DNA from 2 places in the Paenibacillus solisilvae genome. Region 2 is predicted to be linked to the other one. Evidence: riboswitches for the same ligand, from Rfam matches in the RefSeq annotation. Region 2 holds a riboswitch; the other holds the start of a gene.
The links. Region 2 has a riboswitch for ZMP and ZTP ahead of ACFPYJ_RS27135 (bifunctional 5,10-methylenetetrahydrofolate dehydrogenase/5,10-methenyltetrahydrofolate cyclohydrolase). Riboswitches for the same ligand answer to the same signal wherever they lie in the genome.

Region 1 (16,190 bases), on a different contig from region 2:
GCGTTCGCCGCGCCTTGCCCGCGAGGCCAATGCTTTGCCCCTCTCAATTAAATACAGGACCGTATTATTAATATCCGGGAATAAGTCTGCCGCGGCTTTATTAAAGAATTTATGCTTGAGCGCATCTGCATCCAGGCCTTCCAGCTCACGAATGCGATCCGGGGACAGCGGAACCTTGTAGAACGATCCCCATAATTGGCCGCTGGCCGGCGCCGCCTCGAATAATTCTCCATATATCCAGTCAAACCACGCACGCTCACCGGGCTCTGGCCGCGCATCAGAAGTGTGGGGAGCATGGTGGATAAGTCTGCCGCAGAGTTCTTGACAGAACTGCTCATATTCTCTGGTGAACATCAGCATCTCATGCCACACGTCATCAACCCTGCTGCCGTACATCGGAACACCGCGCAATATCGCACACATGAGAAAATATCGTTTGAGCTCGAACCACAGCCACTGCCATTCTCCTTCACGCATCCGGGGTGTCACCTTCAGGACACGATCCTTAACCCGCTCCTCAAAATCTGCGGTCAGTACGGTTTCCAGCCGCACTGCGACAGATCGGGCGGGATGCTTCTCGGGTACCCCAAGGAACAGTGGAGGTTTACGTGCCGGAAAGCCGGATCTGCGGCCACCGCCACTTTGCGGGATATAATGTGACTTTGACCGGTTCGATAGTGTAGTGAGCAGCAGTACGATCCCTATAACCGCAATTGCTAAGATAAAACCAAAAATAGCGTTCATTCTCCCACCCGCTTTCGTTGGTATATCCCTATTCTACCATGCGCTGTAGTAGGTTTTCGTCTATTTATGTAAATTTTATACAGGCTTAACCATTAAAAAGCTGCTTCGCCATCCGATTGCCGGATAAAACGAAGCAGCCTGTAGTTACTATAGAGTCTTGATCAGATTAGTAAGTGATGCCCGGGTAAAGCGGGTACTGGGAAGTCAGGTCGCTGACCATGCCGCGTGCTTTTTCCAGAACAGCTTCGTCTTTCGGGTTCTTCAGCGTCATCGCGATCACTTCAGCAATCGTTGCCATGGCTTCTACGCCCATGCCGCGTGATGTTGCTGCCGGCGTACCAATCCGGATACCGCTTGTAATGAACGGGCTTGTCGGATCGAACGGAATCGCGTTCTTGTTGACTGTAATTTGAACGGAATCAAGAACATGCTCCGCGTCCTTACCTGTGATGTTCAGGTTGCGAAGGTCGATCAGCATCAAGTGATTGTCTGTTCCGCCGGAAACGATGTTGATGCCTTTGGCAATGAGAGCATCAGCCAATGCTTTGGCATTGTCTACGACATTTTTACCGTAGGTTTTGAAGGAAGGCTGAAGCGCTTCGCCAAAAGCAACCGCTTTTGCAGCGATAATATGCATGAGCGGGCCGCCTTGGGAACCCGGGAATACCGCTTTATCAATCGCCTGCGCCCATGGCTTACGGCAGAGGATCATACCGCCGCGTGGTCCGCGAAGCGTTTTGTGCGTTGTCGTTGTAACGAAATGTGCATGCGGCACCGGGCTTGGGTGAAGACCAGCAGCTACAAGACCTGCGATATGCGCCATATCGACGAAGAACAGCGCGCCTACGTCGTTTGCGATTTTGCCAAGAGCTTCAAAATCAATGATGCGCGGGTATGCCGATGCGCCCGCAACGATCATGCGGGGACGGTGTTTGAACGCCAATTTGCGGACCTCTTCATAATCAATGGTGAATGTTTCTTGGTTAACGCCGTAAGGAACGAAATTATACAGGATACCGGAAGCATTAACCGGGCTGCCGTGCGTCAAGTGGCCGCCATGAGCAAGGTTCATGCCAAGTACTGTGTCGCCCGGGTTAAGCGCTGCTAGGTAAACCGCCATGTTTGCTTGTGCGCCGGAGTGAGGCTGTACGTTCGCATGCTCGGCACCGAACAATTCTTTGGCGCGGTCACGGGCGATATCTTCGGCAATATCCACGTGCTCACAGCCGCCATAGTAACGTTTGCCCGGGTAGCCTTCTGCGTATTTGTTCGTAAGAACCGTTCCCATTGCTTCCAGAACCGCTTCGGATACGATGTTCTCGGACGCGATCAATTCGATGTTGTCGCGTTGGCGCTGCAGCTCAAGGCCAAGTGCTTTCAGGATTTCTGGATCTTGCTTACGTAGGTTTTCCATGGTTGGTTTCCTCCTAAATTTAAATTGCATGTTTGGTTATCTGAAATGAACTAATCGCAAGTACCGCCATCGGCTTCTGATTCCAGCGTGTAAACCGCCCTGGCGCCGCCAATGAGCTTGGGCCGCGTATAAGCCATTGTCAAATGTGCAGCTCCGATCGAGCGGATCGATGGACGGATCGGCACAGCTACGCGGCGTAAATGCATGCCGATGAAGGTATCGCCGATATCGATGCCGGCATGCGCTTGAACCGTTTCCGTTAAGCAGGCATGAGGCAGGTGTCTAAAGGCGTAAGCCGCCATGGAGCCGCCGGCTTTGGGCACGGGAACGGCATTAACCGGCTCTAATCCGTACCGCTGCGCCGCTTCCTGCTCCATGACAAGCGCCCGGTTCAAATGCTCGCAGCACTGAAATACCGGATAAAAACCAATATCCCGACGCACCGCTTCCACGCCTGCATATATGGCTTGTGCCGCTTCAAGCGTACCGGATGTGCCGATCCGCTGGCCGAGCACTTCACTTGTTGAAACCCCAATCACTAACAGCTGTCCGGCGCGAAGCCCGCCTGCATCCGCAAGCTCGCGAATGACCGTCTCCACGTCAGCTGCTGCCGTCGCAAGGCTGCGTCCATCACTCAAAAGTTTCACGCTCCATTACTCAAGGATGCGATGCATATTTGGATTCCAGCTGCATAACTTTGCCCACTCGTCCGACATGGCGCTCGCCGTTTGAGAATGGCGTTTCCAGCCAGATGCGAATGATTTCCTGGGCAATACCAGGGCCGATTACACGTTCACCCATTGCAAGCACGTTCGTATCGTTGTGCTCTCGTGTCGCTTTGGCCGAGAACATATCATGAACCAGCGCGCAGCGGATACCAGGAACTTTATTCGCAGCGATGGACATCCCGATACCTGTCCCGCAAATCAAAATACCGCGATCAGCTTGACCTTCCGAAACCTTGTCGCAAACCGGAAGGGCATAATCTGGATAATCAACAGATTGGTCACAGTTACAGCCAAAATCTTCAATTTCGTGGCCCAGCGATTGGATAAACGGCACCAGTTCTTCTTTCAGGCGGTAGCCGGCATGATCCGCGCCGATAGCGATTTTCATATGAATAATCCTCCCTTGTGGCCGCCTCCCGGCGGATTTTGTCGATTTGCTTAGTATACCTGATTTCGTCCAAAAAGACGAAAAAAGAGCAAGACGTGCTGTATGCACGCTGCTCTTTGCCCAGGCGACCGGCCGTATGATCCGATGCTCCACCGTGGTTTGATCCACTTTCGTCGCCAGTTACATCGGAAACCATCTTTATTGCTTTAATTATACGGGAAAGCCGGCTTGAAATCAACCGTTTCCCATGGCTGTCGGAAACGTTATGACCTTGTGTCTTAAGCGTAGGATGGCCGGCTATTGCAGCCTGCTGTTAGTCCAGATGCTATCGCTTCAGCTTGTTAAGCAGCTTCATGAGCGCTTGCTCGATTTCGGCTGCACTTTGCTCGTAGACATGCAGCGGACCGCCAAAGGGATCAGCGATGTCGAAGCTCGGAATGCGCTGTTCGAGCTGGAGCAAGCGGACGCGTTCCTCTTCACTCAGCTGCTGGCCGAGAATCTGCTTCATCTGCCAATCCGAGTAAAGAGCCTCCAGCTCTGCGATATCCGCGAGTACCTGTTCATCGCTGTTAACGAACTCTTGAAGCGTAAACGTCTTGTCTACCGCTTGCGGAAACCGCTGCAGCAGCTGACGTTTATGGCTGGTCGTCATCGTTAATACCAAATCCGCCCATACGATGCTGCCTCCATCAATTGCACTGGAGTTGCCCAAATGCGGGACATTGCGCCCTTTGAGAACCGTTTGCGCATTAGCAGAGATAGGCAGGCCGTCGACGGTAGACACGCCTGCCGAACGAACATCAAGCTGCCTGCCTTGGCGTGCAGCCAGCTCGCGGAGCATTGCTTCCGCCATGGGTGAACGGCAGGTGTTGCCGGTGCAAACAAACAATATCCGTTTCAAGCGTCTCGCACTCCTTTATGAGCATCATCATAAGCTCTTCGTTTATTAAAAGAGAAACAGCAGGCCAAATGTGAACAAGATGACACCGCCGCATGCCTCTCCGTATTCGCCCAGGCTTGAGCTGGCGCGTCTGCCGAGCATTAACCCGAGTATGGACATCAGTCCGCCAAAAAAACCGAATAAGAGTACGGTCAGCAGTACATCTGCCGCAAACATCCCAAGTGAAATGCCAACCGAAAAAGAGTCGATGCTGACGCTAAGCGCAAATACCAGCATTCCCCATACCGTGCGGTGATCAAAAGATTGTACCGCTTCCCCGCGCAGCGAGCTGTATATCATATGTCCGCCGAGCAGCAAAAGAAGAATGCCCGCAACGTGTGTCGCAACACCGCCGAGGAGGGTACTGACATATTGGCCTGTAACCATACCCATCAAGGGCATCAATATATGAAACAGCGCAATAATCGCGCTTAGTTTAATAATATCACGGAGCCGAATTCCTTTCAGCCCGATTCCGATGCCCAGGGAAAAGGCATCCATCCCTAAAGCCAGCGCGATGATCAGAAGCGTGAGCAGTTGCCCGGTATGCATGCCTGTCTCCATCATTGCCATTCCCGATAGACCCCCTTGTCCGCATTCTTTCTCAAGCATATGCGGACAAGATGGGAAACATGACCGGGATGCCGCTGGGCGAGCCGCAACGGGCGGATCAGAAGGAGTTGATTGCGCTAGATGCTGACGATCTGATGGCCGGCCGCCTTCACCAGCCGGTTCATCAGCGCATGCCCGATTCCTTCCTCGGGGCAGGCTTCAGCCCATATGCGCTGCACGCCGCGTTCATCGAACGCTCGAAGTGCGGCATATAGGCCGTGCGCAGCCGTTTCCAGCTGCGCGAGACTGCCAACGACAAGGACATGGTCCGCGTCGTAGGCGGCGGCATGTTCCGCGAAGGCGAGCACGCCTGTCCGCTCGCCCTGCGACTGAGCCGTGCGGACGGCCGCTTGGATATAAGCGGCGACTGCGGAGGCCTCGCCTTTGACCAGCTGCATAAGCCCCTGCGGGGCGTAATGCGCATATTTCATGCCGGGCGAGCGAGGCGCGGCGGCTGTCGCTGCGTGAGCTTCCCCGCCGCCTGCGGGCTCAATTGTGCCAGGTGGGCGGCCGCTCCCCGCAGGCTGCGGAAGGGCGGCCGCCGCGCTGGGCGCCAGGGGAGCCGCGCCCCCTCTGCTGCCGGGAGCGGCGGCGGCATCGTACGCTACATGCGCTCCGATCTCGCGCAGCGCTTCGGCGGTGACACCGCCCGGGCGCAAAATGCGGACCGTATCTCCGTCGATCTCCACGACGGTCGACTCGAGACCGACGCCCGCTGCTCCGCCATCGACAATTCCGTCAATGCGGCCGCCAAGATCAGCCAGCACATGGCTGGCTAGTGTCGGGCTCGGGCGGCCCGAACGGTTGGCGCTCGGCGCTGCGACCGGGCAACCCGCAGCCGCGATCAGCGCAAGCGCAACGGGATGAGCCGGCATCCTCACCGCGACTGTAGCCAGCCCGGCCGTTACACGAGGTGATACCGCGCCCGGAATAACCGGGAGCACAAGAGTCAGGGGGCCTGGCCAGAAGCGTTCCATCAGCCTCTTCGCCAGCGGCCCGGGCGGAGGAACAAGCTCATCCAGCTGGCTCAATTCTGCGATATGCACGATAAGCGGATTATCCGCCGGTCTCCCTTTTGCTGCAAAAATCCGTTCAACCGCAGCCGTGCTCCGTGCATCGGCACCCAGCCCATAAACCGTCTCAGTCGGAAAGGCAACCGTGCCTCCCGTCCGAAGCAGGGCTGCTGCTTCCTCTAATCCGGATTCCCTGCTGTCATAGTCATCAACTTGCCATAATGTGGTTGTACTCATGTGAAGATTCAATTCCTATCCGCAGCATTTTTGCCGTATTTGCCCTCATTATACCATACCCCGCAAACAGGAAAACATCTAAGGGCGCTTGGGTCCCCCGGATCAGAAGGAAACTGCTCTAATACAGCGGGATCCGGAGGAAACTTAGGGATCGCCTTCTCCATGATGCCGGCCAGCAGTGCCGGAATGGAGCAAATTCCGAAGCAGTTAAGCGGGCATGCATCTTCCATCAGCAACTGGACACGGAACGTATTCGGTTCTTTCGCCATCGCCATCTTCAGCTCGCTGCTTACCACGGAGACGCTCAAGCATGCAAAGCATCTGGCGGTCGGCGGCGCGACAGATGAGTCGTATATCCAAATGATGTCCTTCACGATGAGCGTCAACGATGTTTATTTTATCGCCACGCTGATTGTCATCGTCGCCCTGCCGATCTGCCTGTTCATTCCAAAAATCCGCCGGAACGAGGAAGCGCAGAAGAATGCGGCATAAGCGTGAAGCTTAACCGCACTTGAGCCGGAAGTCACCCGGAACACAAGAAGGCTGCTCAGTAAGGGGAATCCCCCTGCCGGGCAGCCTTTGCTCGTTAGATCGGATCGATTCTGAAAATAATGCCCGGCAGCGGAACAATAATTTCCTGTGAGCTGCAGGCAGAGCTTCCATATCGCGTTCATGAGTGAGAAGATGCTATTGCATTTAACTAAACAGATTCTTGATAAAGTTAATAATGGCTTTAATCATTTCCCAAAGAAAGAATTTCACTTCCGGTTCCTGCTGTTCAGCGGAAGCGTTGTTTGCCTGCTGAGCTCCTGCATCAACGGCAGCAGCCTGTGTTTGTTTACCAGTGTCCTGCTTCGATACCGAAACGTTTTGTGCTTTACCGTCCTTATTGACGGGTTGGTCGTTATCCGCTGCGGAAGCCTCGCCGCTGACTGCATCAACGAAGCAGAGCGGCGGGAATAAGACGCACCACCAGTTTTGCCCTGCACCACTGCCAAGAGTTATGCGCAGCGCTTCGTAATTCCCTGCCGGATATACTTTATTGCCATATATTTTAGTCGGAAAAGGCACCACGCTCAGCTCAGCTTTGAAGCCGTAAGTGAAACCGCGCGAGGCCAGCTTTGTTCCGATCACTTGTTCAATATCATGAATATGAGCACGAATCGTCTGGCGGGCCTGGTCAATTGTTTGCGGACCCGATACCCAGGTGTTAATCTCTGCAACAACCGCATCGCGGACATAACGTTTGACAGCTTGATCCGCCGCACTGTCGGAGTTGGCAAGAATGCGAAGACGGATAGAATCCTTCGGAATATCACCGCCGGCGATTGCTGCATCAGCACGCTGGCCTTCCCAGCACATAAGAAGCATGACGATCGCAAAGAAAAGATAAGTATAAGACGTGCGATAAGGAAAACGGGAATAAGTGCGAATCATAACGACAAGCTCCTTTGTGGCACCCGTCGGTGCATCAGCTTGCGTTCCGGAACGATCATATCCCCATTATGTCCGGCTATCGGATTCTCTAAACCTAGTAATCTATAAAATAGATTACTAACTTGGAATCAGCGAGGGTAAAGTTTTTCCCCGCTCGATCCATTACATATGTGATGCAGACTACTGATAAGAAATACACATGGAATCTGATTGAGGGTCCGGCTTATTTTGCTGCTTGGGAGTATGAGGCATTGGATAAAGGGGCAGAACTGCTGTCTATTAAGCATCGGGATGCAACGGGGGGCGCCGCCTTGAGCGGATCGGGTCTCGGATCGGGTCGGATCGGGTATGAACCCGTAAAGCAGATTGGGGTGTTGGAACCAAGAATGATGCGAATTCCAGGACATATCGGAGTTTTATCGGACTAATCAGCGGATCAGCTCATCGTTCATGACATTAGACATTGCACGCTGCGACAAGGAGGTAGCGGTGTAAATCCCGACTATAAACCAGTTCACATAGACAAGGCAGCTCATCACGAGACTAGCGTTAATCAAGCCGTCCATGCATACCAGCACGATCTGAACCAAGGTAAGAATTAATGCCAGGAAACTGAGAAAGGCAACCCTCCGGCTTTTGGTATACTGCAGTTTACGGCCCATATCCAGATTGACGACTAACGTTCCTAAGCCCACCAGGAAGCCAAAGAGCGAGGCAGGAATGATGGGGTGCAGCAGAATGAGAAAGATGTTCTTGAATGTGAAAATCAGGCTGCTGAACTTAATCATGAGCATGGCCATGAAAAAGAAAGAAACGGCATATAAAGCCAGTGCAGCGACCCTAATCAAACTGGCTCTCATTCTCATCCCCACTGTACCTCCAATCGAAAGATCTTGGGCTTGGCAAAATCCGGCGGATCAGCTGTGCCGGATGCATGGCTGATCCGCTTATTTGAGAGCTGGGCTGCTGTTATGGCATGTCTGACAAAGCCTGACTAGCTAAGAACAGCCAATACATGCCGGTCAATGCCGGCGTAGTCCGTAATAATCCTGACCTCGCTCCATGCACCGTACTCACGGAGCATGGCAGCGACAGCATCGGCTTGACCTTGGCCAAGCTCGAATGCCACAATACGCGGCAGCACGGCCAGCAGCGGAAGCTGTTCCATCATGCGCCGATAAGGCGTGAGGCCGTCATCGCCGCCGTCGAGCGCCAGACGCGGCTCATAATCGCGGACCTCCGGCTGCAGGCCTGGAATATCACTCGCCGGAATATATGGCGGGTTAGAGACAAGCACATCGATGCGCAGGCCGGCCAGATTCCCGGCCGCTGCATCTTCTTCGGGCCGCGGCACTGCAAACGGCCCGAGCAGGTCGCCCTGCACGAACGCCATGCGCTCCGCCGCATCATGGCGGGCGGCGTTCGAGCGGGCGACCGCCAGCGCGTCCGGCGATAAATCGGACGCGCATACGCGCCACCGCGGACGCAGCGCAGCCAGCGTCACGCCAATGGCTCCGCTGCCTGTGCCGACATCGACCACGGTCGGCCCGTCACTGACCAACACCGCTTCGCGATCCACCGTATCTCCGCTCGCCGCATCTCCGCCCGCCGCTTCGCCACTCACCGCTTCGCCGCTCACCGCTTCGCCACTCACCGCTTCGCCGCTCACCGCTTCGCCACTCACCGCTTCGCCACTTACCGCTTCGCCGCCCGCCGCCTCCGGCCACAAACGGTCGGCCGCTTCCAGCACGGCTTCGACCAGCAGCTCCGTCTCCGGCCTTGGAACAAGCACGGCCGGCGTTACTGCGAATGATAACCCGTAAAACCACTGCTCGCCGATAATATACTGCACCGGCTCACCTGCAGCTTTACGCTCCATGAGCGCTGCCCATGCTTCCATCTGCCCTTGCGGGAATGGGTCGCGCAGATCGCGCAGCAGCTCCGCCCGGCTAAGCCCGAGTTGGTGCATGAGCAGCAGCTCGGCGTTCGCCCGAGGCTCGCCCACGCCTTGAGCCTCCAAAAACAAAGAAGCCTGCAAGCAGGCTTCCCCAATTGATATCGGCATGCGGGAGGCCAGTTCGCTGCTGAACCCCCCGCTGCCATTCATGCTGCGCTCCGTCACTTCATAAGCGCCCCTCTCTCTGTATCGTTCCTTTTGCGTATCAGACAAAAGCCCGGAAGGAACTTACGCTCCAACCCGCGGCTTTTGGATTTTCGATTACGTGCTCCTGCGACTTCATAGACCTCTATGCTGCGCTGCTGGTTCACGCTTATGCTAAATTCTCCTGCTCCATCAATTCCGCCTGCGCTGTCAATGTCAGCGCATTAATGATCTCTTCCATGTCACCGTTCATGACGGAATCCAGCTTATGAAGCGTCAAGCCGATGCGGTGATCGGTTACGCGGCTTTGCGGATAATTATATGTCCGGATCCGCTCGCTCCGGTCGCCTGTACCGACTTTGCTCTTGCGCTCGCCGGCATACTTGGCTTCTTCCTCCTGGCGGATAACGTCCGAGATTCGTGCACGAAGAACCTGCAGGGCCTTCGCTTTATTTTCATTTTGGGATTTGCCGTCTTGGCACTGCGCCATGATGCCGGTCGGCACATGCAGTACGCGTACCGCCGATTTGGTCGTATTAACGGACTGACCGCCCGCACCGCTTGAACAGTAGGTATCGACACGGATGTCTTTATCCGAAATCTCGATATCAACTTCCTCAACCTCAGGCATAACCGCTACGGTCGATGTTGAAGTATGAATCCGCCCGCCTGATTCCGTTACCGGAATACGCTGTACGCGGTGTGCGCCGCTCTCGAACTTCAGCTTGCTGTAGGCACCTTTGCCGGTAACCATGAAGATAACCTCTTTGAAGCCGCCAAGGTCGCTCTCATTGGCTTCCATCAGCTCCACACGCCAGCCCTGGGAGTCTGCGAATTTCATATACATGCGGTATAGATCAGATGCGAACAGCGCCGCTTCATCGCCGCCTGCCGCTCCGCGGATCTCCACGATAACGTTCTTATCGTCGTTCGGATCCTTCGGCAGGAGAAGGAAATGAATCTGCTCTTCAAGCTCCGCAACGCGCGCGGACAGCTCCTCGATCTCCATCTTTACCATTTCGCGCATTTCGTCATCGAGCTTCTCGCCCTGCATGACCTTAGCGTCTTCCAATTGCTCCGATACTTGCTTGTATTCCGTATATGCTGCGTAAACGCCCTGCAAATCCGATTGCTCCTTCGAGTATTCGCGCAGACGTTTCGGATCGCTACCGACATCCGGATCGCACAACAGCTCGCTTAATTTATCATACCGGTCAGCAAGCGCCTGTAAACGGTCCAACATTGCATTCACCCCTATTGGTTCATTATGATTAGTATCCAACGTATAGTCTTCTTATTATAGCATAACGCGGGTCAGTCCATAAACGTGACAATTCTGGAGATTTTACATACGCAGGCAGACAGACCCTTTACACAGCAAAAGGACCCGCGCTAGCCGGGTCCTCCATAAGCAGTCGGCGACCTAGAAGGAACACGCACTCCAGGACATGCCGCTGCCGGTTCAAGCAAAGCTACACGTTGAAACGGAAATGCATGACGTCACCGTCGTTGACCACATACTCTTTACCTTCCAGACGAAGCTGTCCCTTTTCCTTGGCTGCATTCATCGATCCTGCAGCGATAAGATCATCGTAGGAAACCACTTCGGCACGGATGAAGCCGCGTTCGAAATCCGTATGAATCACGCCAGCCGCCTGCGGCGCCTTCATTCCTTTGCGAATCGTCCAAGCGCGCACTTCCTGCACGCCTGCCGTAAAGTACGTGTATAAACCGAGCAGCTTGTAAGCTGCATGGATGAGGCGATTAAGACCGGATTGCTCCAAGCCAAGCTCCTCCAGGAACATCTCCTTGTCTTCACCCTCAAGCTCAGCAATCTCCGCTTCCACTCTTGCACTGATCGGAACCACCTCGGCACCTTCAGGTGCGGCAAACTCACGAACCAGCTTCACGAAAGGATTGCCATCGGAATTTGCCGCTTCGCCTTCGCTTACGTTAGCCGCATACAGAACAGGCTTCATCGTAAGAAGGTGCAGATCACGAACGACCAGCTTCTCGTCTTCTGTAAGCTCCAGACTGCGGGCAGGCTGATCGTTATAGAGAGCTTCTTTAATCCGCTCCAGCACTTCAACCTCTTGAACGTATTTCTTGTCGCCGCCCTTTAAATTCTTCTTGCTGCGCTCAATGCGGCGGTCAACGGAATCGATATCCGCAAGAATAAGCTCCAGATTAATCGTCTGGATATCCCCGATCGGATCCACTTTGCCGGAGACATGCGTAATATTCTCATCCTGGAAGCAGCGTACGACGTGAACGATCGCATCCACCTCGCGGATATGCGCTAGAAATTTATTGCCAAGGCCTTCGCCTTTGCTCGCGCCTTTAACAATACCGGCGATATCAATAAATTCGAAGGCTGTCGGTACGGTCTTGTTCGGAGTGACTAGCTCCGTTAATTTATCCAAACGCTCATCCGGTACTTCTACGACGCCGACGTTCGGGTCGATTGTACAAAACGGATAGTTAGCAGACTCCGCGCCCGCTTGCGTAATTGCGTTAAACAATGTTGATTTCCCGACGTTCGGCAAACCTACAATACCAGCTTTCAAAGCCATTACAAGACACCCCTGTTCCCAATTAAACAATCTAAGGGACATTATACCCGATGCGGGCGAATATTACGAACGAAAAAAAGCATGGCCGCCAAAATCAATGACGCTGGAATCGTCTTCCCCGCCTTTTGCAGCGCGGCTTTTTCCTTTGCATGCACCCTCATGAACACGTGCATACTACTTGTGCGGAGGTGATTCAATTGGAGAACAAATCACATGAAGGAAACTACAAAGGCACCACGCATATGAAAGCGAAAAATCAGGACATGGCCTTTGTAAACGATCATATCGAGGACGCAAAGTCCGTCAGCAATTTTCAAACGAAACAGAAGAAAACCGACAGATAGACGTAACCGGCACAAGAATCAATGGAATACCCCGCTTCGGGATATCCCGTTGTTTCTTGTGCATTTTGATTCATAAAGCCCCGCTGCCTATCTTCTGTTATTTCTTCACTGGGCTCAAGTTTAGGTTCGTTCTGATCATGGCAATCCGCTTAGGATCAATCGGCTTCAATGCATGCCCATCCTCCCGGACCGCCGAGCCGAAGTGAACCTCCTGCACACCGGTTTCCCTGACAAAAGCACCTATCCCGTCAACAGTCAAACCATGACCTGCCAGAATGTTAAGATGCGTCTTGGAGGCAAGGCGGTTCAATTCCTGAATCCGGTTCACTGCCTGCGGCGCCGGAGCTGTCCCTCCTGAGGTGAGAACCCGGCTGATTTGCGGGAATTCCGACAGCGTTTCGAGCGCTTCCGCCAAATCCGCCGCTTCATCGAATGCACGATGGAATGTAACATCGAGCTCGCCCGCTTCGGCAAGCAGACCTTGAAGCAAACCAACATCTACCCGGCCCTCTTGGGTCAGAGCGCCAATGACGATCCCTCTTGCTCCAGTTTTGCGTATATGGCGAATATCAGTAAGCATCGTTTGAACATCGTGCTTATCGTAATGAAAAGACAAGCTGTGCGGCCGCACCATGACGTTAACCGGAATTGATACCGAGCCCGCCGCCCGTTCGATAAGTCCTAAACTGGGGGTTAATCCCCCTTCCAGCATACCCGTTACGAGCTCAATACGGTCCGCACCGCCTTGATCCGCAGCGATGGCATCCGCCAAGTTCGTCGCAATTACTTCCAGCAGCATATTGCCCCTCCTATTGTTCCATTTTATCCTGACTGGGCTTTTCACTGTTCATTATAACGGACAAAGGCTGCTCCTTTAAAGGAACAGCCTTGCCCGGCATCCAATCTATACCCATGCATCCGTCGAATAACCGCGTTCTTCCCAATATCCCGTATGATCCCCTTCAATTAATTCAATCCGGTTCAGCCATTTAACCGATTTGTAGGTGTACATCTTCGGAACAACGAGACGGACCGGACCGCCAAGGTCGCTCGGAATCGGTTTGCCGTCATGCAGGAGCGCAACCATAACATCGTCCATATTCGCTTGATCCAGCGTCAAGGAGTCCGTGTACACACCGTCGCCGGAGTAGAGCTTAACCGTCTTTGCACTTGGTTTAACCCCGGCCAGCTTCAGCAGATCCTTAAGAAGAATGCCTTCCCATGTGTTCTGATACACCGACCAGCCCGTGACACAGTGAAAATCACTAACCTGCACCGTGCGCTTCAGCTTTACGAACTGCTCCCAATTCCACTGCAGCTTGTTATTGACCAGTCCATCCACCGTGAACGAGAAACTATTGTTGTCAAAGGTTGGAATCGGAGTCACCGTGTAGATACGGAAGGAACCTTTGCTCCCCCCGCCGATTGGAGGCAGGGATGCCGGCAGCGGCGCTGGAGCAGGAATGAGCTTATTCGCATCAGACTGGACAAGCTGCTCGATGTCCGCTCCCGAATTCAACTGGCTGCCCATCCATTTTAAGAAGGATGGCCCGACGGCAATGACGATCCCAGCGCCAATGGCCGTCCGGATAAAAGCACGCCGCGACAAAACCGCTTCCGGTCTTGCTGCAGGATGCACGCCTTCGCCGGGATTGCCGGTCTTAATCGTAAGCCGATGCGGCTGCTTCAGCCATTTGAGACGCGTTAAGGAATGATAAATAATATAAGGCAGTCCGACCCAGGTCAGCAGATCATGAATGGTTAGCGCGGTATTCGACCATGCCGGACCAACTGCTTTGAACTGCCAGAGAAGCACGCCGGAGAGCAGCCAGCCCACTAATAAACCCAGCACAATGACAACGTTCGCCCGCTGCATGCCCTTGCCCTTCAGCTGCTTCCAGTGCTTGGAGGCAAGCACCAGGTAGAATACGACAGGAATTAGGGAAGCCAGGCCCACTATAATGTGCAGCCAGCGGATAATGACGCGTCCTTCCCCGAGTATGCCGCGCCATGCTCCTTGGAACAGCACAATTCCGGTCAATGCCAGAATGACGACAATCCAGCCGTTCCAGGAATGAAGCGATACGAGCTTCTTGCCGTACCCTCTGCGCATAAATGCAAGCCATTGTTTCAACCGAATCTCCTCCTTCTACTTTTGTCATCAGGTGAAATCTATATCGGTAAACCTGCCATCAGGAGCTGTTCATTCCTTCTTAAACATGGACTAACCGCCGCTGGAGCCGCTCCGATTCCGCTGCCGGAACCGTGAACCAGAAGGTGCTGCCTCTTTCTTCGCCGCATACGACTCCAATTTCCCCGCCCGCCTGCTCGACGAGCCACTTCGCAATGGACAGCCCAAGTCCTGCGCCTCCGCTCCCGCGCCCGCGCGACCGGTCTACGCGGTAAAACCGGTCAAAAATCCGCTCACGCTCCTGCTGAGCGACGCCTTCGCCGCTATCTGATACGGCAATTTGAATGCGGCCGTCATCATTGATTTGACCTTCAATGAAGATCATGCCGTTGTCAGGCGAGTAGCGAATCGCATTCTCAAGCAGATTCTGCAGAATCCGCTGCAGCGATTGCGAAGATAGCAGGCATGCAAACGGCTGCTCCGGAACCTTCACCTCAAGGGTAATCGACTTTGCTTCCAGCGGCGGCCCAAACCGCGGAAGGAGCTCCACCAGCACATCCTCGAGCAGGCAATTGTCGTTTGATCCAAGCCCGTCACCGCCTGCTTGACCATTTAAAGGATGGACTGCATCCAGCGTCGAGAGCTCGAACAGCTGCTGCATCAGCCGTCCAAGCCTTATCGACTCCGTCCGAATCGTAGCCATATAGCGCCGGACGGTCGCTTCATCCTGTACGACTCCGTCCTCGAGCGCTTCGGCGTAAGCCTGCAGGGAAGCAAGCGGTGTACGCAAATCATGCGCCATGTTGGCGACGAGCTCCCGCCTCGCGGTCTCAGCCGCCTGAAGCTGCTCGAAGCTTGCGGCAAGCTTGCTGCCCATATCATTGAACTGCCCTGCAAGCTGCTTCAGCTCCACCGGTCCAACCTGCGCCACGCGGGCGCCGAAGTCTCCCTCCGCAATGCGTGCCGAGCCTTCACGAATTCTCAGTACCGCCTGCTCCACCGGCCGGACCAGAATAAAATGCAGCGTACCCGACAGCAATCCCGCTCCGAGCGATACGCTGGAGAGCCAGATGAACTGCTTCTGTGAAAGCAGCATGTACTGGTAGAAGAAGACGAGCAGTACGACAATAGCCAATATACTAGCCGCGTTCGCCATCAATAGATAGACGCGCAGCTTCATGACTGCCCCTTCGCATCGAACTTATAGCCGATGCCCCATACGGTTTTGATCCAGCGCGGCTCTGAAGGAGCCTGCTCCAGCTTCTCGCGGAGCCTTCGTATATGAACGGTCACCGTTGTCGTGTCCCCGTCAAAATCCATATCCCATATTCGGCCGAGCAGCTGGCTGCGCGAGAATACCCGTCCCGGATATTCGGCTAACGTCAGCAGAAGGTCGAATTCCTTCACAGTCAGCTCCGTTTCCTTCTCCTCCGCCACGACTCTTCTTTCCTCAGGAAAAATAGATAAGCCTTCAAAATGAATCGCCATGCTTGGAACAATCGCATCCGCGCCGTTCCCGCGGCCCGCA
Region 2 (16,190 bases):
TCGCATCAAAGAAGGTGAAGCTAACCGGTTTACTGTCTTGGGATTCCTCACCGGCTTCCGCCCCTGAAGCAGCAGTTGTTCCTTCATTTGCTGCAGGCTTGCTGTTGCCGCCGCATCCAGCAAGCATGGATACCATTAAAACCATGGCGACTGTAAATCGAAATTGCCCTTTTTTCCACATCGCTTTCGTTTCCCCCTCAAAGTTTTTGCGCTGCTTCCCGTTTATTCCCCGCGAGTCAATATCCGCTCCGGAAGCATCCGCTTATGAATGACAGCGATTTCAAAGAAACATATGGCTCAACATGCCTTCGTGTCGAATGAATCGCTGCCGCCTAGGTTTATTGTAGTCACCCTGCCCTGCCGCTATCTATATCACTTTGCATGCAAATATAACGGAAAACGACTTTCATAACGTGATTTATACCGTTTTCGGTATCCGGATGCATACCGTCGTTCCGATCCCGAGTCTGCTGTGAACCTCAACGCCATAGCGGTCACCGTAGGCCAGCTGGACACGTTTGTGCACATTGTAAATGCCATATCCCAGCGTCTGATCTGGCTTGCCCTGCATCCTTTCCATGACATCGCGGGGGATACCCATCCCATCGTCAATAACAAAGAGCAATAGATTGCCCCCGTCCTGGGCAAGCTTAATCACGATATTAATGCCGCTTTCCTCCTCCCACATCGCGTGATTGATGCAGTTCTCGATGAACGGCTGCAGGATTAATTTAAGCGTCGAAAAATGAAACAGCGATTCGTCGAGCACGTAATGAACGGTGAACAGCCCCTCGAATCTGACTTTCTGAATCGAAAGATAGTGTTCGGTCAGTCTGATTTCCTGCTCGATTGTTATGCTTTTCTTCCCTTTGCTCAGTGAAATCCGGTAAAACCTCGCCAAATCATCCGCCATCAGATGGCTTTGCTCATTGTTGTTGGCAACGGCAAGCGCGGAGATGGAGGCTAATGTGTTGTATAAAAAATGCGGAGAGATTTGCGCCTGCAAACTGTCCATCTCCGCTTCCTTCTGGGAGATTTCCTTCTTGTAGACATCATTAATCAATTCCTGGATCGTAACCGCCATCTTCTTCAAGGCAAATGAAAGCTGCCCGACTTCGTCAGTCCCCATCGGCGGGAAATTCACGTCAAAATACCCCCGCTCCACTTTGCGGATCTGCTGCAGCAGTGATTCGAACCGTTTGGTCATCAGTTGGCTCGTACCGTAGATCAGAGCGACCGCAACGGCAATACAGACCAATGAGATATACAGCATTTTCTTAGATGCGCCTGATGCTTGTCCGATTAATTCGTCGTAGGGAAGCACAACGAGCGTTTTCCACCCGTTATGCAGTGATTTCTGAACAATGATCGACGGCTCTCCATCGATGTCGCCATAAATGGCAGCGCCTTCACTTAATGCTGCTCCGTTCTTGCCGCCTGGCAGGATTTCGGAGATATTCCGGTAAAGCGGCTTTTTGACGCTGGACGTAATGATATTGCCTCTCTCGTCGGAAACGTATATCGTTTTGTTTTTGTTCTCCTTTTCGATGAGCGAATAGATTTCCCACTCCGATATTTCCATCGTCAGAATGCCGTACGGGTAATTTAAGCTCAAATAATTCAATGAACGGGCGAGGAGAATGACCTTATCGTTCGTAGCCGAGTTATTCAAATAAAAGTTCGTAACTTGCCCCTCTGCGTGAAAGGATTGGGCAATCAGCGATTTAGGAAGCTCTCCCGTATGCTTGATGAAAAAGCCGTCCGAGTAAAGCGATTCATTGTTGGAATAGATTGTAATCGATTTCAAATTGGGATTCATTGCCAAGATCTTGTACAGCGATTTGTTAATATAATCGAAGGCGTCCAGAACGGATACATCATTCTTCTTATAGTGATTCAGCAAATAATTGCGAAGCGACGTGTCCAAATAGATTAACGTTGAAATTTGCGAATAGAGATCAAGCTTATTCTCGATGTTGTTGTTGATCTGATCCAACGTACCGCCTACATTATCGACGGCCTGCCGGATAAGCTGATCCTTGATCGTATGGTAGGAATACGAGACCAGAAAGGAGACAGGTAAAATCGTAACGAGGAGAAAAACGAGAAAAAGCTTGCTTCTGAACCGTTTATTAATCAGATTCAAATACATTTTCTGCAGAAGGTTATAAAAACTTTTTGCGATATTCATTGGGCGTAACTCCTTGCGTTTTATAAAAGAACGAGCAAAAGTATGATGTATTTTCGTAGCCGACTTTTCGTGCGATATCATGTATTTTCAAGGTTTTGTCGTGCAGCAGCTCCACCGACTTGTTCAGTCTGATCCTGGTCAAATACTCGTGAATGGTGCAGCCCTTCTTCTCTTTGAATAACACTCGCAAATAATTGGGCGATAAATAGACCTGGCCCGCCAAATATTCTATCGTAAGCGATTCATAATATTCGCTTTCGATGATATCGATTACTTTCTGCACCAGCAGCAAATGGCGGTCCTGCTGCCTTCCTTCTTGATAAGCGATAATCTTATCGGTCAAATCAAGTATGAAATCTTTGATATCGCCTATATATTCGGCTCCTTCAACCTTTTGGGTCCAATCGCTTAATTCGCCAATGGCAGCAATCGAGCGGTCCTCGTATTTGGCTAACTCGGACGTTATCGCCTTCAGCAGCTCCACAGTTACCTCATAGACGAGCTCTTTCGTGACTCGAAGCCTGGTCAGCAGGTCAAAAAAATGATGAATATCCAGGGTTGCCTGCTGCCTGTCCGATAAATCAATCCTCTTCAGCAGCCCCTCATACTCAGCCTTAAAGCCGAGGTCAAGCCGGTCGTGAAGCTTGGCCGAGTGGACGATATGCCCGGGTCCAATGAAGAAGCGCTCGTTTACGGCATTCTTGGCTGCTTCGAACATCACACGCCCATGCTGCAGCGAATGCCTGGCGTCGCTTACGCCGATCGTCACAGTCGCGGCAAATGCAGCTTTGATGGCATCAGACAATGCCAGCCATAAGGCCTCATAATCGGCCCCCTCTTCATATTGGAGCACAACGAGCCACTCCTGCTCATTCAACCTCAAAAGGGTTCCCTCTGCCGCGAAATCGTGGAGCAGCGCCTGGATGACATCAGCCGTACGGGAGATGTCATCCAGGCGCTGCTGCGATTGGATTGTACGGATTGCAGGGTGGCTGTCGACACTAATTAAAGCGGTTACAAATTTCATGGCAGCATACTTGGGAGCCATGCTAACGAGCTCCAGCCAGACTTGTTCCCTGCTCACACTTTCTTTTACCGTCAATAGATTCAAGGTATGACTCTCAATCAGGACCTGCTTGGAGCGCCTAAGCAGCTTGGCCTTCTCCACCTCTTCCTTCACTTTAGCCATAACGGAGGACAGTTCATTCCGGTCAATCGGTTTGAGCAGGTAGCCTACTGCCCCTGATTGAAGCGCTGATTTGACATACGTAAATTCATCATGCCCGCTTAAGAAAACGACCTTGATCCAGTCGTATCGTTCTTGAATTAATGAGGCGAGCTGCAGTCCGTCCATAAACGGCATGCGGACGTCCGACAGCACAATATCCGGCTGCAGAACTTGAATTTGCTCCCAAGCCTTCTTCCCGTTTTTGGCGGTGCCGACAACCTCGATCCCCATGCCCGCCCAATCGATATGGTTTCTCATCAGGTTCAGCTCAATCATTTCGTCCTCAACAAGCAGTATAGTCAGCAAGCCGAATCCCTCCCACTTTTCCAGATCAGCTCTTATTATACTACCGGCATGTGCAGCGAAGAAGGGAAAAAAATGGCTCCTCCTCATGTAAGATGTTTTCCCGTACATTTCTGCACATTGTTGTATTGATAGCCCAAATTACAAGCCCGTATAATTTTCACATTACGAAAGAAAGAGGTGCAGCCGATGGAAACGGCCGTTACGATGATTCGCAAAAAGGAAGCTGGGGCCTCCAGAAAATTCAAGCACCGACTGATTGAGCAAAGATATCTCCTGCTCATGCTTCTTCCTGCGATTGTATGGGCGGTTCTATTCGCCTATCTGCCGATGGCCGGACTCTACATGGCCTTTATCAATTATCAACCCTCGCTTGGGAACTTCTGGAGCAGCATGTTTCATGGAGAGTTCATCGGGATGAAATGGTTCGATTATTTTTTCAGCAACGGCGACTTTTACATCATTATGAGAAATACGCTTGCCTCCACAATGCTGACCCTGCTCGTATCCTTTCCGATTCCGATTATCATTGCGATCGCAGTCAATGAAATCAAAAGCGCCATGTTCAAGAAAACGGTGCAGACCGTATCTTACCTGCCGCATTTTATTTCTTGGGTCATTGCCGCCAACATCGTTGTAACCGTTCTCTCTTCGGATGGAATCGTTAATAATGTGCTCAAATGGCTGCATCTGACCGACAACAGCATTTTGTTTTTGCAGGAAGGCAAATACTTTTGGTGGATTGTGGCAATCGGCAACACGTGGAAGGAAATGGGCTACAGCTCGATCATTTATCTGGCTGCGATCTCATCGATCAATCTGGATCTGTACGAAGCGGCCAAAGTAGACGGCGCCGGCCGATTCAAGCAAATTATCTATGTAACGCTGCCGCACTTAAAACCGACGATCGTTATCTTACTCATTTTCTCGCTGGGAGGCGTGCTGAACGCCGGGTTCGACCAGCATTTCCTGCTAGGCAACGGGCTTAACCAGGATTATTCCGATGTTCTATCGACGTATTCGTTCCGCTACGGACTGCAGAACTCCATGTTCTCTTACGCTTCAGCCGTCGGATTATTCAATTCCGTCGTCGCCTTCATTATCGTCATCATCGTTAATTTCGCAGCCAAGAAGTTCAATAACCAATCATTATTTTAGGGAAGCAGGTGCAGCATGCTTGGGAAAAGCACGATTTCGGATAAACTCTTCGATTTGTTGATGTATGCGTTTTTGTGTCTCGTCTTTCTCGTCACCTTCTATCCGTTCTGGAACATTCTCATCGTATCCTTGAACGATGCCACCGACTCCGTTCGCGGGGGCTTATATTTATGGCCCAGAAAGTTTACGCTGGAGAGCTACCAGTCGATTCTGCGGAATTCGGAGCTGATCAGCTCCGTGAAGGTAACCGCCCTGCGGACAATCGTCGGAACGCCGCTGTCCGTATTGAGCATATGTATGATGGCGTATTCGCTTAGCAAACGCCATCTGATCGCCTGGCGGTTCCTGACGTTATTTTTTATTTTCACCATGTACTTCGGGGGCGGGTTAATTCCGACTTATATGATCATCAAATCCCTTCATTTGATCGATTCATTCTGGGTATTTATTTTTCCCGGGCTCATCGGCGTCTTTCTGATGATCCTGGTGCGCACTTATATCGAGCAGCTCCCGCCGGAGATGGAAGAATCGGCCAAGATCGACGGTGCCAATGACCTGCAAATGTTCGCCCGCATTATCCTTCCGCTCTGTATTCCGGTGCTTGCAACGATTGCTTTGTTCATCGGGATCGGACATTGGAACTCCTGGTATGATTCGTATATCTATACGTACAAGCCGGAGCTGAAGACCCTTCAAGCCGTGCTTGTGAAGATATTAAACCAATACCAGACAGGAGGGATGGTGTCCGAAGCGGAGCAGATGGCCAAATCCTCCAAACGAATACCGGTATCCGGCGAAAGCATCCGAATGGCGGTCACGATGGTGTCTACGATTCCGATCATTCTGGTTTACCCGTTTATACAGCGGTTCTTCGTGAAAGGCATCATGATGGGTGCAATAAAAAGCTAGATTCGATTTAAGACAATCACGCAAGCAAAGAGGCATGCTGCAGAAGCATGCCTCTTTTGTGTTTCAATATAACGTCCAAGAACCAGGTGGAATAAAGTCGCTTATACGGTTAGCCCACTTACTACTAACCCGTTGAAGCCAAAGAGGCTCCGCCTTGCCCTTTAGCAGATCATTTCTACTTTAAAGCATCTTTTTTAGGGACTCTGCTGAACGCGAATCAGGTTAGTTTTCCAGGGGTTTCTCACCGGGCCATGGATAATCTCTCTGCCGCCTCTACCGTATGCTTGAGCAGCGCTGCAATCGTTACCGGTCCTACTCCAGAGGGAACAGGAGTAATCGCACCGGCTATCGGCTCGCACTCCGCATAGTCTACATCGCCGACATTTCCTGCATTATAGCCGGCATCCAGAATGACTGCGCCGGGTTTAATCCAGCCGGCCTTAACAAACTTTGCGCGGCCGACCGCGGCAACGACGATATCACCGGAGCGGACGATATCGGAGAGATTCTCTGTTTTGGAGTGACAGATGGTAACTGTGGCATTCCTGTTGAGCAGCATCAACGAAACCGGCTTGCCTAATATGGGGCTTCTGCCAATAACGACAGCATGCTTTCCCTCTACCTTCAGCTGATAATAATCCAGAATTGCCAGAATTGCCGCCGGCGTGCAGGAAGGATAGGGCGCGGCGCCAAATGCATTCTGGGCAAAACCCATCATCGTCACGCCATCGACATCCTTATCGATGCTGATCGCTTCAAACGCGGCCCGCTCATCAATGTGAGGCGGCACGGGATGCTGGAGCAGAATCCCATGAATGGAAGGATCGTTGTTCAACTGCTCAATGACCGCGATTAACGCAGCTGTGGATGTGCTTGTATCAAGAGTTATCCGCTTCGAATCGATGCCGAGCCTACGGCATGCATTTCCTTTCATCTTCACATAGGTTGCCGAGGAGGGATCATCCCCAACTAAAATCGTTGCCAGACAGGGAACAATTCCACGGCTGGCCAGCTTTTCAATCGAGCTAAACAATGGTTCCTTCAAGCTCTCGGCAACAGGCAGACCATTCAGTATGACGGGTTGTTTCTTCGCATTCACTTTGCCTCATCCTCTTCTATGGGATTAGAAACATAAAAAGGCAAGGGGAGAATCCCCTTACCTTTGCCCAGGCGTACGGCCGTTTATGAGTGTGCGCTCCCTCATGGTTAACCCATGTTCCGCCAGTTACGCACCCTTGAAATGATACCTAGAGTTTACATCGATTAGTCCAAAAAAGCTACATCAATCTGCTGCAAGAAATGGATTATTTGAATTCGCCGATCAATGATTTATATACACCTACCGCCGCTTCCTTACCTTGACGAATACAGTCGGGCAGGCCGACGCCATCAAAGGCAGCACCTGTAATCCAAACCCCGGGCATCTCGGAACGAAGCTTCGTCCGCAGTTTGGCAGTCTCCTGCAAATGCCCGACGGGATACTGCGGCATCGACTTATGAAGCCGGGTGATCTCGGTAAACAGAGGTTCAGCCGTAATGCCCATCACTTCACGAATATCACGCCTGACCGCAGCAGTAAGCTGATCATCCGGCAGGTCAACGACCTCTTCGTCGCCAGATCTGCCAACGTAGCAGCGCAGCAGCACTTTATTACGAGGGCTGGAATGCAGCCATTTGGCCGAAGTCCAGGTGCAGGCGGTGATCGTCGTTCCCTCCGAGCGAGGCACAACGAAACCGGATCCATCGAACTCCACGCCAAAATCTTCTTTGTCGAAGGCCATAACGACATTCGCTACCGAAACATAACGGATCGCCTTCAGTGCATCTACGTTCATATGCGGCTCAAGCAGTTCCGCTGCATCGAAGGCCGGAGCAGTAATGACGATGCCATCCGCCTCCAGAACCTCGCCGGTGCTGAGCAGCACTTCGTACGGGGGAACATCCTGGCCATCGGTATCAGGATCATTTTGGCGAAAGGCGACTGCCTTCACTCCGAGCTTGCGCTCCACGCCTGCAAGTGCCTCATTAAGTGCATCGAGCATGGTGGCTAACCCGCCTCTGAAGGTCATGAATACGCTGTCCTTCACAGCCGCAGGAAGGTTCGCTGTGCTCGCAGGAGCAGCAGCCGCTTTACGTTTATTGGCTCTCATGCCGCGAATAAGGCTGCCATGCTTCCGCTCCGCTTCCCGGAATTGCGGGAAGGTCGCCTGCAGACTGAGCTTGCGCAGCTCACCCGCGTAGATCCCTGCAAGCAGCGGCTCGGCGACACGCTCCATCACTTCAGGGCCGAGACGGCGCGAGAGGAAATCGCCAAGCGATTCATCCCCTGTATCCTTGCTCGCAGGCTTGAAGAAATCCAATCCGGCTTGAAGCTTCCCGCCCCAAGACAGAAGATTCGACTTGACGAAAGGCAAGATCTCCGTCGGTATTCCCAGTACAAGCCCGGGAGGCATCGGATGCAGCTTGCCGTTATGAAGAATATAGGTTTTCTTGGCTGCGGGATTCGTCCCGACAAGCTCATGCGTAATCCCAAGGTCACGTGCCAGATCGATAATCGGCGTCTTACGGGACAGGAACGAATCAGGCCCCTTTTCAATAACAAATCCATTCTTGCGCAGTGTATTTATTTTGCCGCCAATTCGCTCTGACGGGTCTACGAGAGTGACGATCGCCTCGCGTCTGCGAGTTTTCGCCTCCCGCAGCAAATAAAAAGCGGAGCTCAGTCCGCTGATCCCTCCGCCAATGACGACAAATCGATCAGGTTGTCCTTCTCTCCGCATCATGTTCATCTCCTTAAGTCTTATGCTCTCTTGACGCTATTCTTAGCTGTTCCAAGCATCCCGTGCAAGGACTGAATCGGCGAGAGTTGCCATATATAAAGGATCGGTGTTCAGCATTTGAATTCGGGCCAGCTTCATATCCATCGACCGGGCCGCTGCTTGGGCTTCTATATCAAGATCATAGAGAACCTCAAGATGGTCGGAGACGAATCCGACAGGAGCAGCCAGCACCTGTTTATAGCCTTCAGAGCTAACTTCTTTCAAAGTCTCGAGTATATCCGGACCGAGCCAAGGCTCGCGGGTTCGTCCCGCGCTCTGCCAGGTAAACTGCCAGTCCTTCACACCCGCTCCCTCGGCAACAGCAGCAGAGGTTTCCATCAGCTGCTGCTCATACGGATCATTCATTTCACGAATTTTGACCGGCAGGCTGTGCGCGCTGAACAGCACTTTAACAGGCTCATCGGCATTGAAAGGCTCCAAAGCTGCTTTCACCCGATCCACCAATGCTTCGATCAGCTTCGGATGCAAATGGTAGCTCTCAACGAACGTCATTTCGATGCCCAGCTCGTCTGCACGCTCCTTCGCGCGTTTGACGTAACTGCCGACACTCATCGTCGAATAATGCGGGGCAAGCACGATCCCGATCGCCCGGCGGATTCCGTCCTCAGCCATGCCGGCCACGCCGTCTTCAATGTAAGGGCGGGCATGCTTTAAGCCTTGATAGCATACATAGCGTCCAGGATGCATCCGATCAAGCTCTGCCTGCAAGCCTGCGACTTGGCGATTCGTATTCTCGCGAAGAGGGAACACGCCGCCGACAACGGCTTCGTATCTGCCGCTCAGCTCCGCAAGCAGCTCCGGAGTTGGAGCATTCCCTCTGCGGATATGGGTGTAATATTCTTCAATGCCGTCCATGCTCTCCGGTGTTCCGTAGGACATGACGAGCACGCCGATTGCCTGATTAGACATGACGCGCCTCCTTCTGCCTGAGTCCTGCAATGGCTTCTTCTGAATAGGCATGCACATATTCAGTCAGCTCACGCAGCTTATCCAGCGATGCTTCCGGGAACAGGCCGTGCCCCAGGTTAAAGACAAACCCGGGTTCCTGAATGCCCTCGTCAATGATCGCCTTGGCATAGGATTTAATGACATCCATCGGTGCGGTCAATACGTATGGATCCAGGTTGCCTTGAACGGCGTAGGAACCGCCAAGACGCCGGCGTCCTTCCTTTATCGGCACTCTCCAATCCAGCCCGATAACGTCAGCCTTAACGGAGCTTAGTGTAGGAAGCAGCTCTCCCGATGCAACGCCCGGGAAGTATATCTTCGGCTCTTTCAGATCGGACAGTTCAGAGAAAATCCGTTCAATCGTAGGCAGCACGTAGGTTTTAAAGTCCTGCGGCGATAACGCGCCGACCCAGCTGTCGAATACCTGAAACGCCTTGCCGCCTGCTTTCACGTGGGCGCGCAAATAAGCGATCACCATATCGCCAAGCTTGTCCATCAGCTGGAACCAGATGGCCGGCTCACTGTACATCAGCGTCTTCGTACGTATGTAAGACTTGGACGGACGGCCTTCTATTAAATAGCTCGCAATGGTAAACGGTGCTCCGGCGAATGTAATCAGCGGCACATCCAGCTCGCGGTCCAGTATTCGAATCGTCTCCAGGACATGGGACAGATCACCTTCAACATCAATCGGCTTAAGATTGGCAACATCGGCCGCCGAACGAATCGGATTGGCGATTACAGGCCCGACATTAGCCACGATATCAAAATCGATACCGATGGATGCAACAGGATTCATAATATCGGAATACAGAATGGCCGCATCAACGCCAAGCTTCTTCACGGGCATAAGCGACACTTCAGCAGCGAGCTCAGGTTGGCGGCATATTTCAAGGAGTGAATAGTTTTCTTTAATTTTACGGTAATCGGGATCATAACGTCCCGCTTGTCTCATGTACCATGCAGGCAAGCGATCGACTTGCTCCTTCCGGCAAGCCCGGATGAACCGGTCGTTGTAGCTCATTGAAGTTCCCCATTTCTCTCATTATCCTACGTTTCCATTATGCCCTTTTTACAGGAGTGTAACAACCGCCAAGCTTCGACTTTCCTTGACAAACCTATGACAATCCCATTTTACATTTTATCCATACCGCTCTAATCTTGCAATGATATTGGTCGTCTATGCTTGTCTGTGAATATGAAATCGAAACTTAAAGGGAGTGTATGGTTTGGAAAAGAATATAGACCGTCGTACGTTTCTCTCCTATTTGGGCACGGGGACAGCAGCGCTTGCAGCTGCATCGGCCGGACTCGGCGTACTAGAAGGCAAAGCTTCAGCAATGTCATCAGCGGCTAACCACTTATTTGGCTTCAAAACGAATAAAGTAAGCGGATATTTCGACCCCATTCAACCATCCAATGAGGACAAGCTTCTTCTGCCAAAAAACTTTAAGTACGATGTCGTTGCCGCTTTCGATGATATCATCAATGAAGCCGGTGAGAGATTCGGCCAGGGCAGCGATTACAACGCTTTCTTCCCTATTGGAGGTTCCAGCTCCCACGGACTTCTCGCAAACAATCATGAATATACCAATATTTTTGCACTCGGCACGACTGACTCCGGCAAATTCACACAAGAGCAGATCCAAAAGACGCTCTATTACCAAGGCATGTCCGTTATTGAAATTTACCGCGACGGCAACGGTGTTTGGAAAATGGATCGCCAGTCCAAATACGCGCGCCGAATCAATCATTTATCCAAATTCCAGCTCACCGGCCCTGCCAAAGGCGGTGCGGCTGTCAGCGGCGCTGCGACGGTTCAAGGAACTTTCGCTAACTGCTCCGGCGGGGTGACCCTCTGGAATACGGTCCTCTCCTGTGAGGAGAACTACGAAGAAACTGCCAATCTGGCGAAGCTCCCTGTCACTCATTATGGCTGGGTTATCGAGATCGATCCTTTTGACGGGACGTATTTGAAGAAACATACGGCGCTGGGCCGCTTCAACCATGAGAATACTGCGATGGGTCTTGCAGCAGACGGCCGTGTCGTCGTGTATATGGGGGACGACAAGAAGGATGCCTGCATCTATAAATTTGTCAGCCAGGACAAATACGATGCGCGAAAAGGCCGCTCCAACGCCGCTTTGCTGGAGAACGGCACCCTGTATGTCGCGAACCTGAAGAGCGGCAAATGGCTTCCTGTAACCATCGAGGAAGTCAAAAAGGTGCTGGGCAATGAGAAATTCATAAATCCGGCCGGCGTGACGGCATCCAAAGACGAACTTCTGAAGAAGTATACAACGCAGGGTGATGTAGTTACATACTGCCAGGAAGCGGGGCTGCTCGCGGGCGGCATGCCGACGGACCGTCCGGAAGATATTGAAATCTCCCCTTTCGACAATACCATCTTCATCTGTCATACCAATAATGATTCCCATGGCAATATTCACGGCCATATCACACGCATTTTTGAGAAAGACAACGATTTGACCGCACTCGAGTTTAATTTCGAAATCTTTGCCGCAGGCGGCCGTCAATCCGGCTTCAGTTCACCGGACAACCTGTCGTTTGACTCGAACGGCGATCTGTGGGTCGTAACCGATATCTCCTCTACGAGCTTGAACAAAGGGGTGTACACCAGCTTTATGAACAACGGCCTGTTCGTCATCCCTACAAGCGGACCAAGTAAAGGCCAAGCGCTGCAGTTCGCCTCTGGACCGGTTGAAAGCGAGATGACCGGCCCCTTCTTCACCCCTGATGAGCAGACGCTGTTCCTCTCGGTTCAGCATCCAGGCGAGAATACGACCGATTTAAGTAAGCCCACCAGCTTATGGCCCCACCGTCCGGGCGACAAAATCGCAAGATGCGGCGTCGTGGCGATCAGCGGGTTCAAGCTAGGCTAATCCAATTGAGATGAGGAGCTGGTAACATGCCATTTGCAAACATCGGAGTAGGCGGACTTGTGCTAATTCTGATTATCGCTTTAATCATATTCGGTCCTGCCAAGCTTCCTGAGCTTGGACGCGCTTTCGGAAGAACGCTAAGCGAATTTAAAGGGGCTGCGCGCGGCCTGGTGAACGGCACGGATTCGGAGTCGCGCTGATCGCAGCCTTCTTATTTGTTCATGTTATCTATCAATGGCTGGTGCCGTTATTCCTGCTCTATGAGATCAGCATCGGCATCTCGAAATTTGTCTACCGCAAACAGCTGCAGCCCCAAAGTGAATAGCAGGACCGGTTATATAACGCCCTCATCCGTCCTCCGTGACGGGTTGAGGGCATTCCTCGTCTCTAACCTCGCTTCCTTGGTTTATGCTATACTGACCCTATTGTGTTCACCTCAATACGAATCACGTAGAACAGGAGCATGCCATGGAACAGTGGAAGAAGAACCTCGCCGTCCTTTGGATTGGACAATTTTTGGTCATGGGCGGCATGACGATGATCATTCCTTTTATGTCGCTGTATTTGCAGTCGGATCGGATCGGTCTGACCAATCAGCATGAAATCGCAACCTGGGCAGGTATTATTTTCGCAGGAAATTTCGTGACTGCTTTTCTGTTTCAACCCTTGTGGGGCAAATTATCGGATCAATATGGACGCAAAATGATGCTCCTGCGTTCCGGATTCGGCATGGCGATCGTCATGATTCTTATGGGCTTCGCAACGTCGCCTTGGCACTTGCTGCTGCTGCGCATGGTGAACGGAACCATCTCCGGCTTCAATCCCGCCGCCGTTTCCTTAATTTCCGCATCCACGCCGAAGGAGCGGATGGGCTTCGCCATGGGAACACTGCAATCCGGCGGAATCGCAGGAACCATTCTTGGACCCTTCATCGGCGGCTTGCTCGCGGATGCGATCGGCTACAGGCCTATCTTCTACTTGACTGGCGCACTCTTGTTCGCCGCATCCTTACTGGCGTTCTTCATTGTAAGAGAACGCTTCGACCGCGCCCAGGCTGCAAAGGGTCCCAACGTCTCCATCATCGCAGGGTTTCGGCAGCTTGGCCGCGTACCACAGCTCTACTCCCTGTTTGCAGTCACGTTCTTACTGCAATTCGCTATGATCGGACCTATGCCGCTTATGCCGCTCTATGTGCAGCAGCTGCATGGAACATCCGTTAACTTGGCCTTTTGGGCAGGCTTCGTCGGATCGGCTGCAGGACTCTCCAATATGGTCGCCGCGCCGATGCTTGGCCGGCTCAGCGATCGAATCGGTCAGGAGCGGGTGCTTGGCATCTCGCTGATCGGAGCCGCGCTGATGTTTATCCCTCAAGCGATGGCCGGCACCGTTTGGCAGCTGCTGCTCTTTCGACTGCTGCAGGGGATATTCCTTGGCGGCCTTATCCCGTCTGTCAATGCGCTGGTTCGGCGATTTACACCCGATGGCATGGAAGGACGAGCCTTCAGCTTCAACAGCAGCATGCTGGCGCTTGGCAATATGATCGGTCCCATCGTCGGGGGGCTCGTATCCGGCTGGACTGGAATTGGGGGCGTCTTCCTCATTTCCTCGGGTCTATTCATTCTTAATGCGTTATGGGTACGAAAAACGCTCGTAGTCAAACAAACAATCAAGGGTGCCTCATAATGAGGCACCCTTGATTGTTTGTTGCTTGCGGATTCAAGAATGTTATTTGACGATTGCAACCGCTAATCCGTCATAAGCCGGCAGCAGTGTGCCGATTAACCGCTCATCCTTAACCATCCGTTCATTAAATTCCCGCATGGCTAGAACGGAAGGGCCATTTTTCTCCGGATCGATGGTTCGTCCGTGAAGAAGCGCATTGTCACCGGTAATAATAGCTCCAGGATTCGCAAGCGCGATCGCCCACTCCAGATACTTCGGATAATTTTCTTTGTCTGCATCAATAAAGAAAAAATCGTATTTCTTCCCCTGCTCCTTAAGCTGAGCCAAGCTCGCTTGGGCATCCCCGACCATGTAGCTCACTTGTCCGCCGAATCCCGCTGCTTCTAAATTGCCCTTAGCTGTAACCGCATACTGCTGAACGAGCTCGAGTGAAGTTAATTGGCCGTCATCACTCAGTCCTCTTGCAAGACAAATCCCGCTGTAACCGCCCAGCGCGCCGATCTCCAGCACCTGCTTGGCTCCTGAAGTTCGAACCAGCATCGTAAGCAGACGCCCGTAGCCGGCTGCAATCGAAATATCCGGCATACCCTGCTCCGCAATGACCCGGACAACGCGCTCCAAATCAGCATCCTCGCCAAGAAGACGCTCCACATACTGCTCCGTTGACATAATACCTGCCTCCTTCCTCATTTTCCGTACGTAAAGTTGTATTTAAACCCGTGTATGGCCTATACTTGATTGTATGATTTTTAGGGACCGGAAACAACCGGAGAAATCCGAATTGGAGTGATGATGTTGGAACAATTACAGCTTATCGCAACTGCGCCTATGGGGCTCGAAGCGGTTGTGGCACGTGAGTTAAAGGATTTAGGGTATACCGATTTAGTGGTCGAGAATGGACGGGTTATTTTTACCGGTGGACCGGCGGATATTTGCCGTGCCAATCTATGGCTGCGCACGTCTGACCGCGTACTGATTAAAATGGCCGAGTTCCCGGCAACAACCTTTGAAGAATTATTCGAGGGCACCAAAGCCATTAACTGGCCGGATTGGATCCCGGCAGACGGCGAGTTTCCAGTAGAAGGCCGCTCTCACAAGTCACAGCTGACCAGCGTTCCCACCTGTCAGAAGATCGTGAAAAAAGCCGTAGTGGAGAAAATGAAAACCGTCTATGGAACCGAATGGTTCCCGGAGGACGGCGCCAGATTCGTTATTGAAGTGTGGATGCTTAATGATATTGCGATGATTACGCTGGATACTACGGGACCGGGGCTGCATAAACGCGGCTACCGTAAACTCGTAACGGAGGCTCCGCTCAAGGAAACCATGGCAGCGGCAATGGTGCTTCTGAGCAGATGGCAGCCTGAGCGCCCATTATATGATCCCTTCTGTGGATCAGGCACCATTCCGATCGAAGCGGCGATGATTGGCTGGAACATTGCGCCTGGCCTGCGCCGAACCTTTAACAGTGAAGGCTGGCCGCTCATTCCCGAGGAGCTGTGGGAGCAGGCTCGCGAAGAAGCTTATGATTCCGTCAAAGATGATATTCCTCTTATGATTAACGGTTCGGATATCGATCCCTCCGCCATAGAAATTGCTGCTGCTGCTGTCAAAAAAGCGGGTTTTGAACGTGAAATCAAGCTCAGCGTGCTGCCTGTTTCCAGAATGAAGCCTGAGGGCGATTATGGCTGCATCATTACGAATCCGCCTTATGGCTTACGGCTCGGGGATGAAGCGGAAGCTGAGAAAGCTGTGAAGCAGCTGGGTCTTAGCAAGCTTTATTTGCCAACCTGGTCGATGTTTGCCCTGACGCAGCCAAAAACGTTTGAGCAGACCATCGGACGCAACGCGGACAAGAAACGGAAGCTCTTCAACGGCAGAATCGAATGTACCTTTTACCAGTTTTTTGGCCCCCTTCCTCCATTTCACAGCAAGGAATAATTTTCTGAGCCTTGAATTGCGATCGGAGTGTACTATAATGGAATGATGTAAAAGTATTATACCAATATTGATATATTGGCATAGAA

Region 1: another riboswitch for ZMP and ZTP. It lies ahead of rpiB (ribose 5-phosphate isomerase B); the one in region 2 lies ahead of ACFPYJ_RS27135 (bifunctional 5,10-methylenetetrahydrofolate dehydrogenase/5,10-methenyltetrahydrofolate cyclohydrolase).

What each region holds. Positions count from the first base shown of each region.
Region 1 is NZ_JBHSOW010000007.1:40,730-56,919, forward strand. Features, by position in the region: gene ACFPYJ_RS01280 (glycine-rich domain-containing protein) at 1-744, opposite strand, end outside; gene ACFPYJ_RS01285 (serine hydroxymethyltransferase) at 911-2,158, opposite strand; gene ACFPYJ_RS01290 (TIGR01440 family protein) at 2,209-2,796, opposite strand; gene rpiB (ribose 5-phosphate isomerase B) at 2,816-3,274, opposite strand; ZMP/ZTP riboswitch at 3,386-3,468, opposite strand; gene ACFPYJ_RS01300 (low molecular weight protein arginine phosphatase) at 3,600-4,175, opposite strand; gene ACFPYJ_RS01305 (manganese efflux pump MntP) at 4,221-4,781, opposite strand; gene ACFPYJ_RS01310 (L-threonylcarbamoyladenylate synthase) at 4,904-6,076, opposite strand; gene ACFPYJ_RS01315 (MFS transporter) at 6,239-6,568, shown strand; gene spoIIR (stage II sporulation protein R) at 6,773-7,513, opposite strand; gene ACFPYJ_RS01325 (hypothetical protein) at 7,765-7,941, shown strand; gene ACFPYJ_RS01330 (hypothetical protein) at 7,942-8,379, opposite strand; gene ACFPYJ_RS01335 (N5-glutamine methyltransferase family protein) at 8,508-9,578, opposite strand; gene prfA (peptide chain release factor 1) at 9,784-10,857, opposite strand; gene ychF (redox-regulated ATPase YchF) at 11,087-12,187, opposite strand; gene ACFPYJ_RS01350 (hypothetical protein) at 12,385-12,531, shown strand; gene ACFPYJ_RS01355 (copper homeostasis protein CutC) at 12,629-13,330, opposite strand; gene ACFPYJ_RS01360 (molybdopterin-dependent oxidoreductase) at 13,436-14,665, opposite strand; gene ACFPYJ_RS01365 (sensor histidine kinase) at 14,745-15,842, opposite strand; gene ACFPYJ_RS01370 (response regulator transcription factor) at 15,839-16,190, opposite strand, start outside.
Region 2 is NZ_JBHSOW010000104.1:21,686-37,875, forward strand. Features, by position in the region: gene ACFPYJ_RS27110 (ABC transporter substrate-binding protein) at 1-181, opposite strand, end outside; gene ACFPYJ_RS27115 (cache domain-containing sensor histidine kinase) at 419-2,191, opposite strand; gene ACFPYJ_RS27120 (response regulator) at 2,166-3,725, opposite strand; gene ACFPYJ_RS27125 (ABC transporter permease) at 3,930-4,880, shown strand; gene ACFPYJ_RS27130 (carbohydrate ABC transporter permease) at 4,896-5,789, shown strand; gene ACFPYJ_RS27135 (bifunctional 5,10-methylenetetrahydrofolate dehydrogenase/5,10-methenyltetrahydrofolate cyclohydrolase) at 6,031-6,888, opposite strand; ZMP/ZTP riboswitch at 6,947-7,028, opposite strand; gene hemG (protoporphyrinogen oxidase) at 7,094-8,569, opposite strand; gene hemH (ferrochelatase) at 8,612-9,538, opposite strand; gene hemE (uroporphyrinogen decarboxylase) at 9,531-10,601, opposite strand; gene ACFPYJ_RS27155 (PhoX family protein) at 10,807-12,480, shown strand; gene tatA (twin-arginine translocase TatA/TatE family subunit) at 12,507-12,680, shown strand; gene ACFPYJ_RS27165 (MFS transporter) at 12,949-14,163, shown strand; gene ACFPYJ_RS27170 (O-methyltransferase) at 14,206-14,832, opposite strand; gene ACFPYJ_RS27175 (THUMP domain-containing class I SAM-dependent RNA methyltransferase) at 14,953-16,104, shown strand.